DNA from 2 places in the Staphylococcus sp. IVB6181 genome. Region 1 is predicted to be linked to the other one. Evidence: riboswitches for the same ligand, from Rfam matches in the RefSeq annotation. Region 1 holds a riboswitch; the other holds the start of a gene.
The links. Region 1 has a riboswitch for FMN ahead of ribD (bifunctional diaminohydroxyphosphoribosylaminopyrimidine deaminase/5-amino-6-(5-phosphoribosylamino)uracil reductase RibD). Riboswitches for the same ligand answer to the same signal wherever they lie in the genome.
Positions count from the first base shown of each region.

Region 2: another riboswitch for FMN. It lies ahead of MUA90_RS07470 (ECF transporter S component); the one in region 1 lies ahead of ribD (bifunctional diaminohydroxyphosphoribosylaminopyrimidine deaminase/5-amino-6-(5-phosphoribosylamino)uracil reductase RibD).

Region 1 covers NZ_CP095096.1:1,254,818-1,261,148, forward strand. Annotated here, with positions in the region: gene MUA90_RS06175 (peptidoglycan release complex glucosaminidase SagB) at 1-519, shown strand, start outside; gene MUA90_RS06180 (FAD/NAD(P)-binding protein) at 651-2,132, shown strand; FMN riboswitch at 2,230-2,365, shown strand; gene ribD (bifunctional diaminohydroxyphosphoribosylaminopyrimidine deaminase/5-amino-6-(5-phosphoribosylamino)uracil reductase RibD) at 2,535-3,584, shown strand; gene MUA90_RS06190 (riboflavin synthase) at 3,589-4,221, shown strand; gene ribB (3,4-dihydroxy-2-butanone-4-phosphate synthase) at 4,236-5,417, shown strand; gene ribE (6,7-dimethyl-8-ribityllumazine synthase) at 5,457-5,921, shown strand; gene MUA90_RS06205 (proline dehydrogenase family protein) at 6,008-6,331, opposite strand, start outside.
Region 2 covers NZ_CP095096.1:1,520,007-1,526,337, reverse strand. Annotated here, with positions in the region: gene MUA90_RS07480 (helix-turn-helix domain-containing protein) at 1-659, opposite strand, end outside; gene MUA90_RS07475 (ferredoxin) at 755-1,003, shown strand; gene MUA90_RS07470 (ECF transporter S component) at 1,133-1,681, opposite strand; FMN riboswitch at 1,741-1,877, opposite strand; gene MUA90_RS07465 (ATP-binding protein) at 1,998-3,752, opposite strand; gene MUA90_RS07460 (response regulator) at 3,736-4,458, opposite strand; gene MUA90_RS07455 (pseudouridine synthase) at 4,795-5,529, opposite strand; gene scpB (SMC-Scp complex subunit ScpB) at 5,522-6,070, opposite strand; gene MUA90_RS07445 (segregation and condensation protein A) at 6,060-6,331, opposite strand, start outside.

The sequences.
Region 1 (6,331 bases):
GGTATTGATAAGAATAGAATTAAGCGTATGCTTGCGGACCGACCTACCTTGTTATCTCATACAGAAGATTTTATACATGCAGCGAAAAAACGCCAAGTGAACGAAGTCTACTTGATTTCGCATGCTGTCTTGGAAACAGGCGCTGTTAAAAGTGAATTATCAAAAGGTGTAGAGATAGACGGTAAGAAATATTATAACTTCTACGGTGTAGGCGCATTAGATAAAGACCCTGTCAAAACAGGTGCAGAATACGCTAAGAAACATGGATGGGATACACCAGAAAAAGCCATTGACGGCGGTGCAGAATTCATCCACAAACATTTCTTATCCAACCCAGATCAAAATACATTATACAGCATGAGATGGAATCCTAAGAATCCAGGTGAACATCAATATGCGACAGATATAAAATGGGCGGAAAGCAACGCATCATTGATTGCGAACTTCTATGAAAAAATCAACACTGAAGGTAAATACTTCAAATTATTTGTTTATAAAGACGATAAAAAACACCAATAATAGTTTAATATTGAATAAAGTTAAAGCGGAATGATTAAATGTTTGAGATTTAATTGTTTCGCTTTATTTTTGTTTATAGCATAATAGACAGTGTATAACTAAAAGTATTGGTTAAGAGGAGGTTATCAACGATGCGCGTTGCAATTATAGGAATGGGTACGGCAGGCGTCAGTATCTTAAGACAATTAGAGCAGCATTCATATTTTAAAGAACTAGAAATAGATGTGTATGATAATGCGAAAAATATGGGGCAAGGTGTGCCTTTTCAAAACGACAGTTCCCAATTATTAATCAACTTGCCGAGTAAAGACATGTCGTTGAATTTAAATGACCAAGAAGAATTTTATAAATGGTATGAAGACCAAGATGAATTTAAATTCGATAACGCTGCGTATTTGCCGAGATTTGTATTCGGCCATTACATGAAAAGCTATTTGGAACGTTTCAGCAATCAGTATGACAATATACATATCATTACTGAAAAAGCGACTGAAATGTTTTTAGAAAAAGGGTTTGAAAAGGATGCACAGATTCAATATTTTGTATGTACGAATCATCAGCACGAAGCATGCAGACAATATGACTATGTCTTCTTGACTGTCGGAACAATGTCGTATCATGATCCATACAAACTCAAGGGATTAAAAGGATTTATCAAATCACCGTATCCGACATATGAAACGCTGAATACAGTGAATGGCACAGATGATATCGCAGTTATCGGTACTGGATTATCCAGTTTAGATGTTATTCGTTATGTTGTTAAACATCATCCCAACTTGCCTTTAACAGCTGTAAGCAGAAAAGGAGAGTTGCCGAGTGTCAGAGGTGAAATGCCTGATATTACATTGAAATATGTAACAAAAGACAACTTTAACAATATTATCAAATCTCATTTCGGCGTGGTACCGTTAGAATCTGCTATCCATTTGTTTAAACAAGAGTGCGAAGAATTGAATATTCCGTTAGAACAATTAGTACATCGACGTGTCGGAGATCCGATCAAGGATTTAAAATATGATTTGGCGCATCCTGAAATCTTAAGTGTTTTCCAAAGTTTGTTAGAAACTATCAAAGAAAATATGAACTGGATTTGGAATAGTTTGAGCATCGAAGATCAAAAGATTTTCATGAAAGAATACATGCCGATACTTAAAGCTAATTCTAATCCGATGCCGCCGCGTACTGCGCGTTTATTGATTGAAGAGATTGAAAACGGTCATTTAATTATTAAAAAAGATTTAGCAGAAGTGACACAAGAAAATGATACGTTTATCTTCAAATATAATGATGATACCAAAACAGAACGATACAACGTTGTAATTAATGCGACAGGACCGCGCACACAACTTAAAGATCTAGATGAAGATGATGCATTCTTAATAGATATTGCGAATAGACAAATTGTTCAAGCGCACCCGATGGGCGGGATTCAAATTGTGCCGGAGACCAATCAAGTAATTAGTCCAAGATACGGGACTTTGCCGCATTTAATTGCGATCGGTCAAATCACTAATGGTATCAATCAAGCACGTAACGGTGTCAATATGATAGTGCGTCAATCTGTACAGGCTGTTGAGAGCCTGTATGAATATCATGCTGAAAACAGATAACAAATAAGTTAAAATTATTGTCATATAAAATAAAGTAAGCTATGATATTCTTATGAGCACGAAATACATGCTCGATCGATTCAGAAACAATTTCATAATATTCTTTCGGGGCAGGGTGAAATTCCCAACCGGCAGTAAATTATAAGCCTGCGACCTGTACTCATTTGATGAGTATGGCTGATCTAGTGGAAATCTAGAGCCGACAGTTAAAGTCTGGATGGGAGAAAGAATCAAGACGTCATTAAATATTAATTTTAATTGGTATTTAAGTGGGGTCTAGTTCGCTATACAGAAATCAGCTTTCTTACTATAGGGACTGGTCTGCTTAATTATCCAACGTTGATATATTCTAATCCGCTGCCTCTTTATTTGAGACAGCGGATTTTTTAATGAGGTGATTGTTTGAATCGTTTTTTACAATATGCTATACAATTAGCAAAAATGGCTGAAGGCCAAACAGGTGTTAACCCTGCAGTCGGTTCTGTGGTTGTCAAAGACGGCAAAATTGTCGGACTCGGCGCACATTTGAAGCAGGGAGAAAAACATGCTGAAGTACAAGCATTAGATATGGCTGGATATGCAGCAAAAGGTGCAACCATCTATGTATCTTTAGAACCTTGTACACATTTTGGATCCACGCCGCCGTGTGTTAATAAAATTATCGAAGCGGGGATTAAAAAAGTTGTCTATGCTATGAAAGACATTACTTTGGATTCTCCTGGAGATGATATTTTAGCAGCGGCAGGTATTGAAGTGGATTATCAGCATCAGCCTGAGGCAGAAGCAATGTATACAGACTTTTTTAAAGCTAAACAAGCACAAATACCAGAAGTAACATTAAAGGTAAGTGTAAGTTTGGATGGTAAACAAGCTACGGATGAGGGTCAAAGCAAATGGATTACCAATCCTGGCGTTAAACAAGAAGTGTTTTTGCAGCGTGCACGTCATGATGCAATTTTGACCGGTGCAGGTACTGTTGCTGCGGATAATCCGAGTTTAACGGTGAGGTTAGAAGGTGAACGCCAGCCCGTTCGCGTGATATTAGCACGCAGCGGTAATTTGGATTGGAACCAGAACATATTTCATGATCCGACTTCGCCCGTCTATGTATACACAGAAAATAACCAAATAAAAACAGATGAACTTCAATCTCACTTACAGGTGATTGTACTTGATGATTGTTCAATTAAAACTGTTTTAAAAGATTTATATAAGAAAGGTATCGGCTCAGTCTATGTTGAAGCCGGTCCTAAAGTGACTTCCCAATTTCTCCAATCGCAGTGTGTACAAACACTGATTATTTACTACGCCCCGAAAGTAATTGGAGGTTCTGGCGCTTATCAGTTTTATCAAACTGACAGCATTTTACCGCTGGAACAAGTTCCTCAATTTGAAATTGACCATTCTGAAATCATTGATCAAAATATCAAAGTTGTATTAAGAAAGAAGTGATTTCATGTTTACCGGTATTGTAGAAGAAATCGGTATGATTGATCGAATGACTACAGAACAAAATGTCATCAAAATGACGATAGCATGTCAAACTATCATAGAAGATATGCATATCGGTGATTCAATCAGTGTGAATGGTGCATGTTTAACAGTGACTTCCTTTGATTCATCTTCCTTTGATGTCAATGTCATTAAAGGAACCGAAGACAAAACTTATTTATCGCAGCTGACAAAAGGCAATCGTGTGAATTTAGAGCGTGCCATGCCCAGTCAAGGCAGGTTCGGCGGACATTTTGTATTAGGACATGTTGATGAAGTAGGGTCGATTATTAAAATCAGACCTTCTGCCAACTCTAACATCGTAACTGTACAATGTCCTGCATCGATTACAGATCAAATGGTTCAGCAAGGTTCTATCACTGTTGATGGAACAAGTTTGACGATTTTCAGACTTGACCATGGACAATTTGATATCCATTTGATTCCTGAAACTAAACGATCGACGGTTTTAGGTCAGAAACGTGTGGGCGATAAAGTTCATTTAGAAGCGGATATGTTATTTAAATATGTACAAAAAGCAATTTCAAATGACAAGTCGGAATTGACTAAAGAGAAACTTATGCAATTCGGCTTTTAGAGGAGTGTTGATAAATGCAATTTGATTCTATAGAAAGTGCTGTTGAAGCACTTAAACAAGGTGAAAGTATCATTGTTGTCGATAATGAAGATCGTGAAAATGAAGGTGATTTAGTTGCGATTACTGAATTAATGAATGATAATACCGTGAATTTTATGGCACAAGAAGGCCGCGGTTTAATTTGTGCGCCGATCTCACTATCATTAGCTAAATCATTGAATTTAGAGCCGATGGTTAAAGAAAATAGCGATGAGTTCGGTACTGCGTTTACTGAAAGCATCGACCATATTCATACTACAACAGGCATCAGTGCCGATGAACGAATGATGACAGCTCGTGCTTTGATTGATGAGAACAGTACTGCAAGCGACTTCAATCGACCAGGACATTTATTCCCGTTAATAGCAAGAACGGGAGGGGTGTTGGTTAGACAAGGCCATACAGAAGCAGCAGTAGATTTAGCTGAAATGACAGGTTCGAAACCTGCAGGGTTGATATGTGAAATTATGAATGAAGACGGCACAATGGCAAAAGGTGAACAGCTGCAAGCATTTAAAGAAAAACATCAGTTGAAAATGATTTCCATTGAAGCCTTGATCCATTACCGCAAAGTACACGAAACGCATATGCATGCTAAAGCAAAAGTTAAGATGCCGACAGATTTTGGTACGTTTGATATGTATGGCTTTGAATCGGATTATTCACATGATGAAATTGTGGCTATTGTAAAAGGCGATGTTCAAAATGTAGAAAATGTACGGATTCATTCCTCTTGTTTAACAGGCGATATTTTCCACAGTCAGAGATGCGACTGCGGAGCGCAATTAGAAGCAGCAATGAAATACATCAATGAGCATGGCGGTATGATTATTTATTTACCGCAAGAGGGCAGAGGAATCGGTTTAATCAATAAATTAAAAGCTTATGAATTGATTGAAAAAGGTTACGACACAGTCACTGCCAATTTAGCTTTAGGTTTTGATGAAGACTTGCGTGATTATTATCATGCGGCTGAAATTCTAAAACATTTCGACATAGAAAAAGTCAATTTACTCAGCAATAACCCAGAGAAATTCAAAGGTTTAAAACATTACGGAATTGACGTGGAAAAACGTATTGAACTGATTGTTCCTGAATGTGAACATAACCATGATTATATGCATACAAAGAAAATGAAAATGGGACATATGATTTAAGTAAAAGAATCAATCATTAAATAATTGGAGGAATTAATAATGAACTTTGAAGGAAAATTATTAGGACTGGATTTAAAAATCGGTATCGTTGTGAGCAGATTCAACGACTTTATTACAGGACGCTTATTAGAAGGTGCGAAAGATGTTTTAGTACGTCATGAAGTAGATGGCAACCAAATCGATGTGGCTTATGTGCCAGGTGCATTTGAAATTCCATTGGCAGCGAAAAAATTAGCTCAAACCGGAAAATACGATGCAGTAATTACATTAGGATGTGTCATCAGAGGGGCAACTTCTCACTATGATTATGTCTGCAACGAAGTAGCAAAAGGTGTATCTAAAGTAAGCGATACAAGCGGATTACCAGTCATTTTCGGTGTGTTAACAACTGAAACGATTGAACAAGCTGTTGAACGTGCTGGGACTAAAGCAGGTAATAAGGGTGCTGAAGCGGCTATGGCAGCAATTGAAATGGCTAACTTATTAAAATCAATTGAAGGCTGATATAAAAGATAATTGAATAGGATACAGCAACAAATGAAAAGCAAGGACGCGCGTCCTTGCTTTCTTTAATGATAATTGTGTCTTAATTATTTCTTCTTTAAACCTTTGAATAAGAAACTTAAACCGATACATACAGATAAGATGCCTGCACCTACAGCAAGTGTTCTTGGTTTTACAAATTCTTTCAATGCTAAATTCAAGTTTTGCGGTCTTTCTGCTAAACGGCGCATGAAGTAACCGAACCAATCTTCGCCGTAGGGTACATAGATACAGAAGTGGTAACCTTCATCTGCAATTTCATAGGCTAAGTCAGAGCGGAAGCCGTATAGCATTTGGAACTCGAATTTATCTCGATCGATATGATTGTCCTTCACAAACTGCTTTACATGATCGATGATTTTATCATCATG
Region 2 (6,331 bases), 270 kb from region 1:
GAAGGCAGTATAATCATTTGAGACAATAACGGAAAAGTCGATGTATCTTCTAACAAATGCATCATTTCTACGAGGTCATTCATTTTGATGATTGCTAAGTCAGACATATTAATGTCTTCGATTAAACTGACTTGCTGATTGGTGTACATGATTTCGTCATAGCCTTGCAAGAAATAATGCAGTACAGATTGTGTTTGGGTTTGATTAAGCAGATCAAACAGCAGGTAAACTTCATTTTTGAATTGATCATCCAATGTTTGGTGCTGAATTTTATAAAATAATGATTTTGCTCGATCTTGAACTTTACTGACTTGAGAAACGGGTATAAATTCAAGTGTGTGATGATGTTTGAATGAAATGGTTTGAATCAGTAATTGCAGTACTTGGAAAGTATTTTGAATACTATCAAACGTATACCGTGTAGATATTTTCAAAGGAATTTTGGTATCAGATGTCTCTATTTCATCAAAGATTCGTTCGAATGATGTATATTTTAAATCTGGCTGACTATGATATAATGATAAAAGTTGTTGGCTACACCCATCAAAATATGTTTGATGTGTTTTAGCACCAATGAGTATATTGTAGATACTTTTATGTGTTTTATAATGGAATGTATGATTTTTTATGTATTGAATTATTTCTTTCAAATCAATCATCACCTATGACCTATAGTATTGAAAAAAGATAAACTGGTGTTAAAATATAAATTACCCTATCAGTGTAGCATTTTTAAAGAAGGAGGCGAAGTAAATTGGCTAAATATACGATTGTAGATATGGATACATGTATTGCGTGCGGCGCATGCGGTGCAGCGGCACCTGATATTTACGACTATGATGACGAAGGTATTGCATATGTCATCTTAGACGATAATGAAGGAACTACACCGGTTCCTGAAGAACTTTATGAGGATTTAGAAGACGCAGACGAAGGTTGCCCTACAGACTCTATTAAAATTGCAGATGAACCATTTGATGGTGATGCTTTAAAATTCGAATAAATTTTCAATCGTTTTACCAGTTTGGTAATCTTCGCTAAAAATAGATTGAAAGTTGAAGACTTGTTAAGTGTTCAACATTATGAAAATACCCCCCGGGGAAAATGTTTCCCGGGGGCTTTAATATATCAATTAATATCTTAAGGCATTTTTTAATCGTTTGAACAGCAACAGGAATATCACTGATACCGCAATACCCTTGATGATGTTAAATGGAATAATACCTGAAACGATGATGATTTTTAAGTTCCTTACAACATCGCCTAAATTCATAATCATTCCGTATAACGGTAATAAAACAAAATAATTTAAAATACTTAATACAATCGTCATTGCGACAATACCAGCACAAAGTCCGATGATAATACTGTATCGGCTTTTCACTGCTTTGCTTACATAATACGCAACGAGTAATAAACTCACTGCCGCCGCAAAGTTTGCAACAGGACCTATCGGATCGCCCATATTGAATAAGAAGTTCAATAAGTTCTTGATAAGTTCTACAATAATTCCGGCTACCGGACCGAAAATAAATGTTGCTAATAATGCAGGTACATCACTAAAGTCTAATGTGAGGTATGGAGGCAGAAACGGTAATGGAAATTTGATAAACATCAAAATAAAAGCAACTGCACTCAACATACTGATAACGATAAAACGTTTGTTCTTTTGTTGATTCATAAGGACTCCTTCCATTCATCTACGTGAATAGGAGGATTTTATTGCACAACAAATAAACCCTCCATCTTCTCCCATCCAGACTATACTGTCGGCTCTAGAATCTCACTAGATCAGCCATATTTATCACAGAGATAAATACAGGTCGCAGGCTTTATTTACTGCCGGTTGGGACTTTCACCCGACCCCGAAGATGAATTTCATTTATATTTTATTTTTCCTATTTATTGTATCCGATTTATCTCACAATTTCAATCTGATTGCATAACTAAGGATAAGCAATCAAAAACCTTGGAGGAATCTCCAAGGTTTAAGCTGTCTATTGTGTTTTAGGCGGTTTCGGCAATTTGATAATAAATGTAGTACCTTTGCCCAATTCGCTTGTAAGACTGATGGTACCATCTTGCGCTTCAACAATCATGCGGCTGATGAATAAGCCTAAGCCTGTTCCCTCTTTACCGCGTTTTCTGGATGCATCTACTTTATAAAAGCGATCAAAGACTAATTCAACATGCTCTGGCGCAATACCGCTGCCGGTATCTTCAATATACAAGATATCATAGTCTTCATCTTCGTCTGTAGTGATGGTAATAGAATCTCCTGGTGCTGTATAACGTGTCGCATTGTCTACAAGATTAGTCAGTACTTGTTCCATACGATCTTCGTCATAATACCATAACTGATGATTGGTATTTGGTGCCAATTCAATTGCAATGTCTAATTCTTCAGCTTGCTGACGGTATTTCAAATGCATGCGTTCTAATAATTGGCTGATCGGTTGAACTTCCTTATGCACAGACAATCCTTCAGCATCCATTCTGGCAACATTTAACAATTCATTAACTAATCTGTTTAAACGCTGTGTTTCATCTAACACAATCGAAAGTGATTCTTTGATTTCTTCAGGTTCAGAAACGACGCCATCGACAATCGATTCTGTATAGCCTTGTAATAACGCAATCGGTGTTCTTAATTCATGGGATACTGTCGCAATAAAGTCTTTTTTCATTTGGTCGAGCTGATGTTCATTGGTCATGTCTCGAATGATTGCTACAATACCGCTGCTTCCGTTAGGCTGGAACTGATCAATATAACTCATTATGACCACGTAATAACGGTTATTCACTTCATACTCTCTGAATTGGTTTTCTTTTTCTTCAAAGGTTTGATTGATTTGATCGATGAAGGCAGCTTTGTTTTCTCCTTCTAGATCTTTTTCCATCTGCTCTGCTAATTGGTTGGATAGAATGATTTTTCTATCTTCATTAATTGCAAGTACACCTTCGACCATAGAATTGATGAGACTTTCTCTAATGTTTTTCGAAGCTGAAATTTCGTTGATATGACGTTGAATTTCACTGCTCATTAAGTTGAATGAATGGGCAAGTTCGCCGATTTCATCTTTCGTATTAATCGTATTGACTAATGAATAGTTGCCTTGTGATACGCCAGTGGCTTGTGTTCTGAGCTGACGCAGCGGCTTAGTAATACGAGATGATAAAAAGAATGCGAATACCGTTGTGATGATTAAGAAAATTACAGCTGTTACTAAAATAATAATCGTAATCACATTGTTGGTATCATCAATGCTTTTTAGGTCTTGGTAGATAAACACACCGCCGCTTTGATTGTTTTCATCAATTTTCGCAGGGTACCCCACTAAAACGTAAGTATGTTTTTTGCCGTTAACTTTTAGTTCTATATGTTTTGAAGCTTTTTTATGTTCGCTGAATACATGATTCAAACCACTGTCTTTTTTAATAACATCCATCATTTTATCTTTAAGTTTAGAATGCGAATTATAATATTCATCATGTTTATTTTTCATGATAATCAACCCGCTCGGGCCTTCTATCAGTGTTTTGCTATGTTTGATCGCAAGTGATTTATTATCAGATTCCTCTAATAAATTACTGATACGATGCGCATCATTTACTAAAGATTGTTCAGTATCTTGCGTATAATATTGCTGAATAAATGTTATTAAAGCAGCACTGAGTAAAATTAAAACTGTCGTTACTATTAAAATAATAGTTAACCACAGTTTAATTACGACATTATTGAGTCGTTTCATCGTCGGTATTAACCTCGAATTTATAACCTACGCCCCATACAGTTTGTATCATATGCGCAGCATCTGATGAGACACGGTTTAATTTTTCTCTGAGGCGTTTGACGTGAGTATCTACAGTACGCAAGTCCCCATAGAACTCGTAATGCCAAACGTCTTTTAACAATTGTTCGCGATCGAATACTTTATTCGGTGTTTTGGCTAAGAAAATTAAGAGTTCGTATTCTTTTGGTGTCAAGTTGACTTGTGTTCCGTCTGCAAGGACACGGTGTGCATCATTATCAATCACCAAATGTTTAAACTCTATTAAATCTCTTGCATGCGGTTCGTTTTGATCTGATGTTGCTGTCAATGTACGTCTTAAAAGTGCTTTAACTCTCAAAACAACTTCTCTTGGAGAGAATGGTTTAACGATATAATCATCTGCACCAGACTCGAAACCTTCAACACGGTTAGTTTCTTCGCCTTTTGCAGTCAGCATAATGATTGGCGTTTCTTTGTACTCTCTTAAGCGGTTCGCAACTTCAATTCCATCGATTTCGGGAAGCATCAAGTCTAACAAGATACAAGCATAATCATTATTCAAGGCTAAGTCCAAAGCCTCTTTGCCGTCTCGAGCTTCTTCGATATCAAAAGATTCTCGTTCTAAATACAATTTTAACAATCTTCGAATTCTTTCTTCGTCATCAACGACAAGAATTTTTGTCATAGATATTGTACCTCCCATAAAAAATCCAATTAAAATGAGTTATACAAGCAAATCAATACTAAAGCGCAAGTTATAAAACCAACGGAAATTCTGTCTGGTTAATTCCAACCGCCTTACAGTGCGCTTACTCCTATTTGATTCGCTTGATATACTCCATTCATCATCGTCTTATAGTTTTGTTTTAAATAAAGAAACACTATTAATAGATGATTTTTTCACTTCAAGGCATATTATAACATAAGCATATATCAACAAGTTAATTGTAACCTTGGGAATAAAAATAGATTAACATAATACGTGCATAATTTCACAAACTTTTTGATTTATGCTTGTATTCTAGCCATTTGCGGCTAAATTACGTAATTTTTTCACTTCATGCGGCGTAAGTACTCTGCCTTCTCCAGCATTCAAGCCTTTCAATGTTAATCCGCCAAGTTCGATTCTCGTTAATTTCGTTACTTCATAGCCGAAATGTTCAAACATACGGCGTACTTGTCGGTTACGGCCTTCTGAAATTGTAATCTCAACCAATGTAGTATTCTTTTCTTTGTTTTGGTTCTTGATTTTTACTTCTGCCGGATGTGTTTTGCCGTCTTCTAATTGGATACCTTTTTCTAATTGTTTCACTTCATCGCGCATTAAATAGCCTTTTAATTTAGCGACATATTTCTTTTTGATTTTGTAGCGCGGATGTGTCATCAAGTTTGTAAATTCTCCGTCATTCGTCAGTATCAGCAAACCTGAAGTATCATAGTCCAATCGCCCTACCGGATAGATACGCGTTTCTAAATCTTCGAAGTAATCCGTGACTACCTTTCTTCCGCGATCATCTGAAACACTTGTGATAACTTGTGCAGGTTTATAGAATAAAATATAAAGTTTATCTTCTTGTTCTAATTTTACCCCTTCTACTTCTACACTGTCTGAAGGTTTGACTTTAGTACCTAATTCCGTCACAGTTTCCCCGTTGACTTGCACCTTTCCTTCAACGATTAATGTCTCTGCTTTTCTTCTAGACGTATAGCCGCTGTTCGCAATACGCTTTTGTACTCTCTCTAATTCGTTACTCATTATTATCTCCTTTTTGGTTAATTAAATTATTGAAGAATGATTCGATTTCTTCCTCTTCTTCTTCTGTCGTAGGTAATTCATCGATATTTTTCATGCCGAATACATTTAAAAATAACGGTGTAGTATAAAGCTGCTGGCTTCTTGAACTCTCTTCGTCTTTCGCTTCTACTAAGCCTCGTGCAATAAGTGTTTTTGCAGCGCCGTCAGAGTTGATACCTCTGATGATTTCAATGTCGTTTCGCGTTACAGGCTGGTTATAAGCGATAATAGATAAAACTTCCATAGCTGCTTGAGACAACTTCATTTTTGACTGCTGTTTTACTAACTGTTCAATATAGCTTGAAATTTCTTGTTTGGTTGTCAGAACATAAGTGGACCCATATTGATGAATCATCAGCCCAGGTGATTCATAGGAAGCCACTAGCGTTTCTAATGTTTCTTCTGAGACGTCCAGGATTTCTTGTAATTGTTTTGATTCCAGGCCTTCATCACCTGCCGTATACAATAATCCTTCTAATATTCCGTTTTGCTTAAGCGCCATAATTTACACCTCGCGTAATATTAATATCTGAGAAATCCTTTTCTTGTTTGATTTGAATGATACCTGATTTAGACAATTCTAAAATGGCGAGGAAATGCGTGACCACATGCTCTGTTGTTTCATTGAATGTAAACAAACTGAAAAAGTTGAAAGAAGCGGCATGTGATAATTTTTCAGATACTTGCATCGTTGCTTGTTCAATCGTGAAAGTTTCCTTTTGGATAGTGACTTGTCTTGGTGTATTGAAAGAAGCTCTTGTTT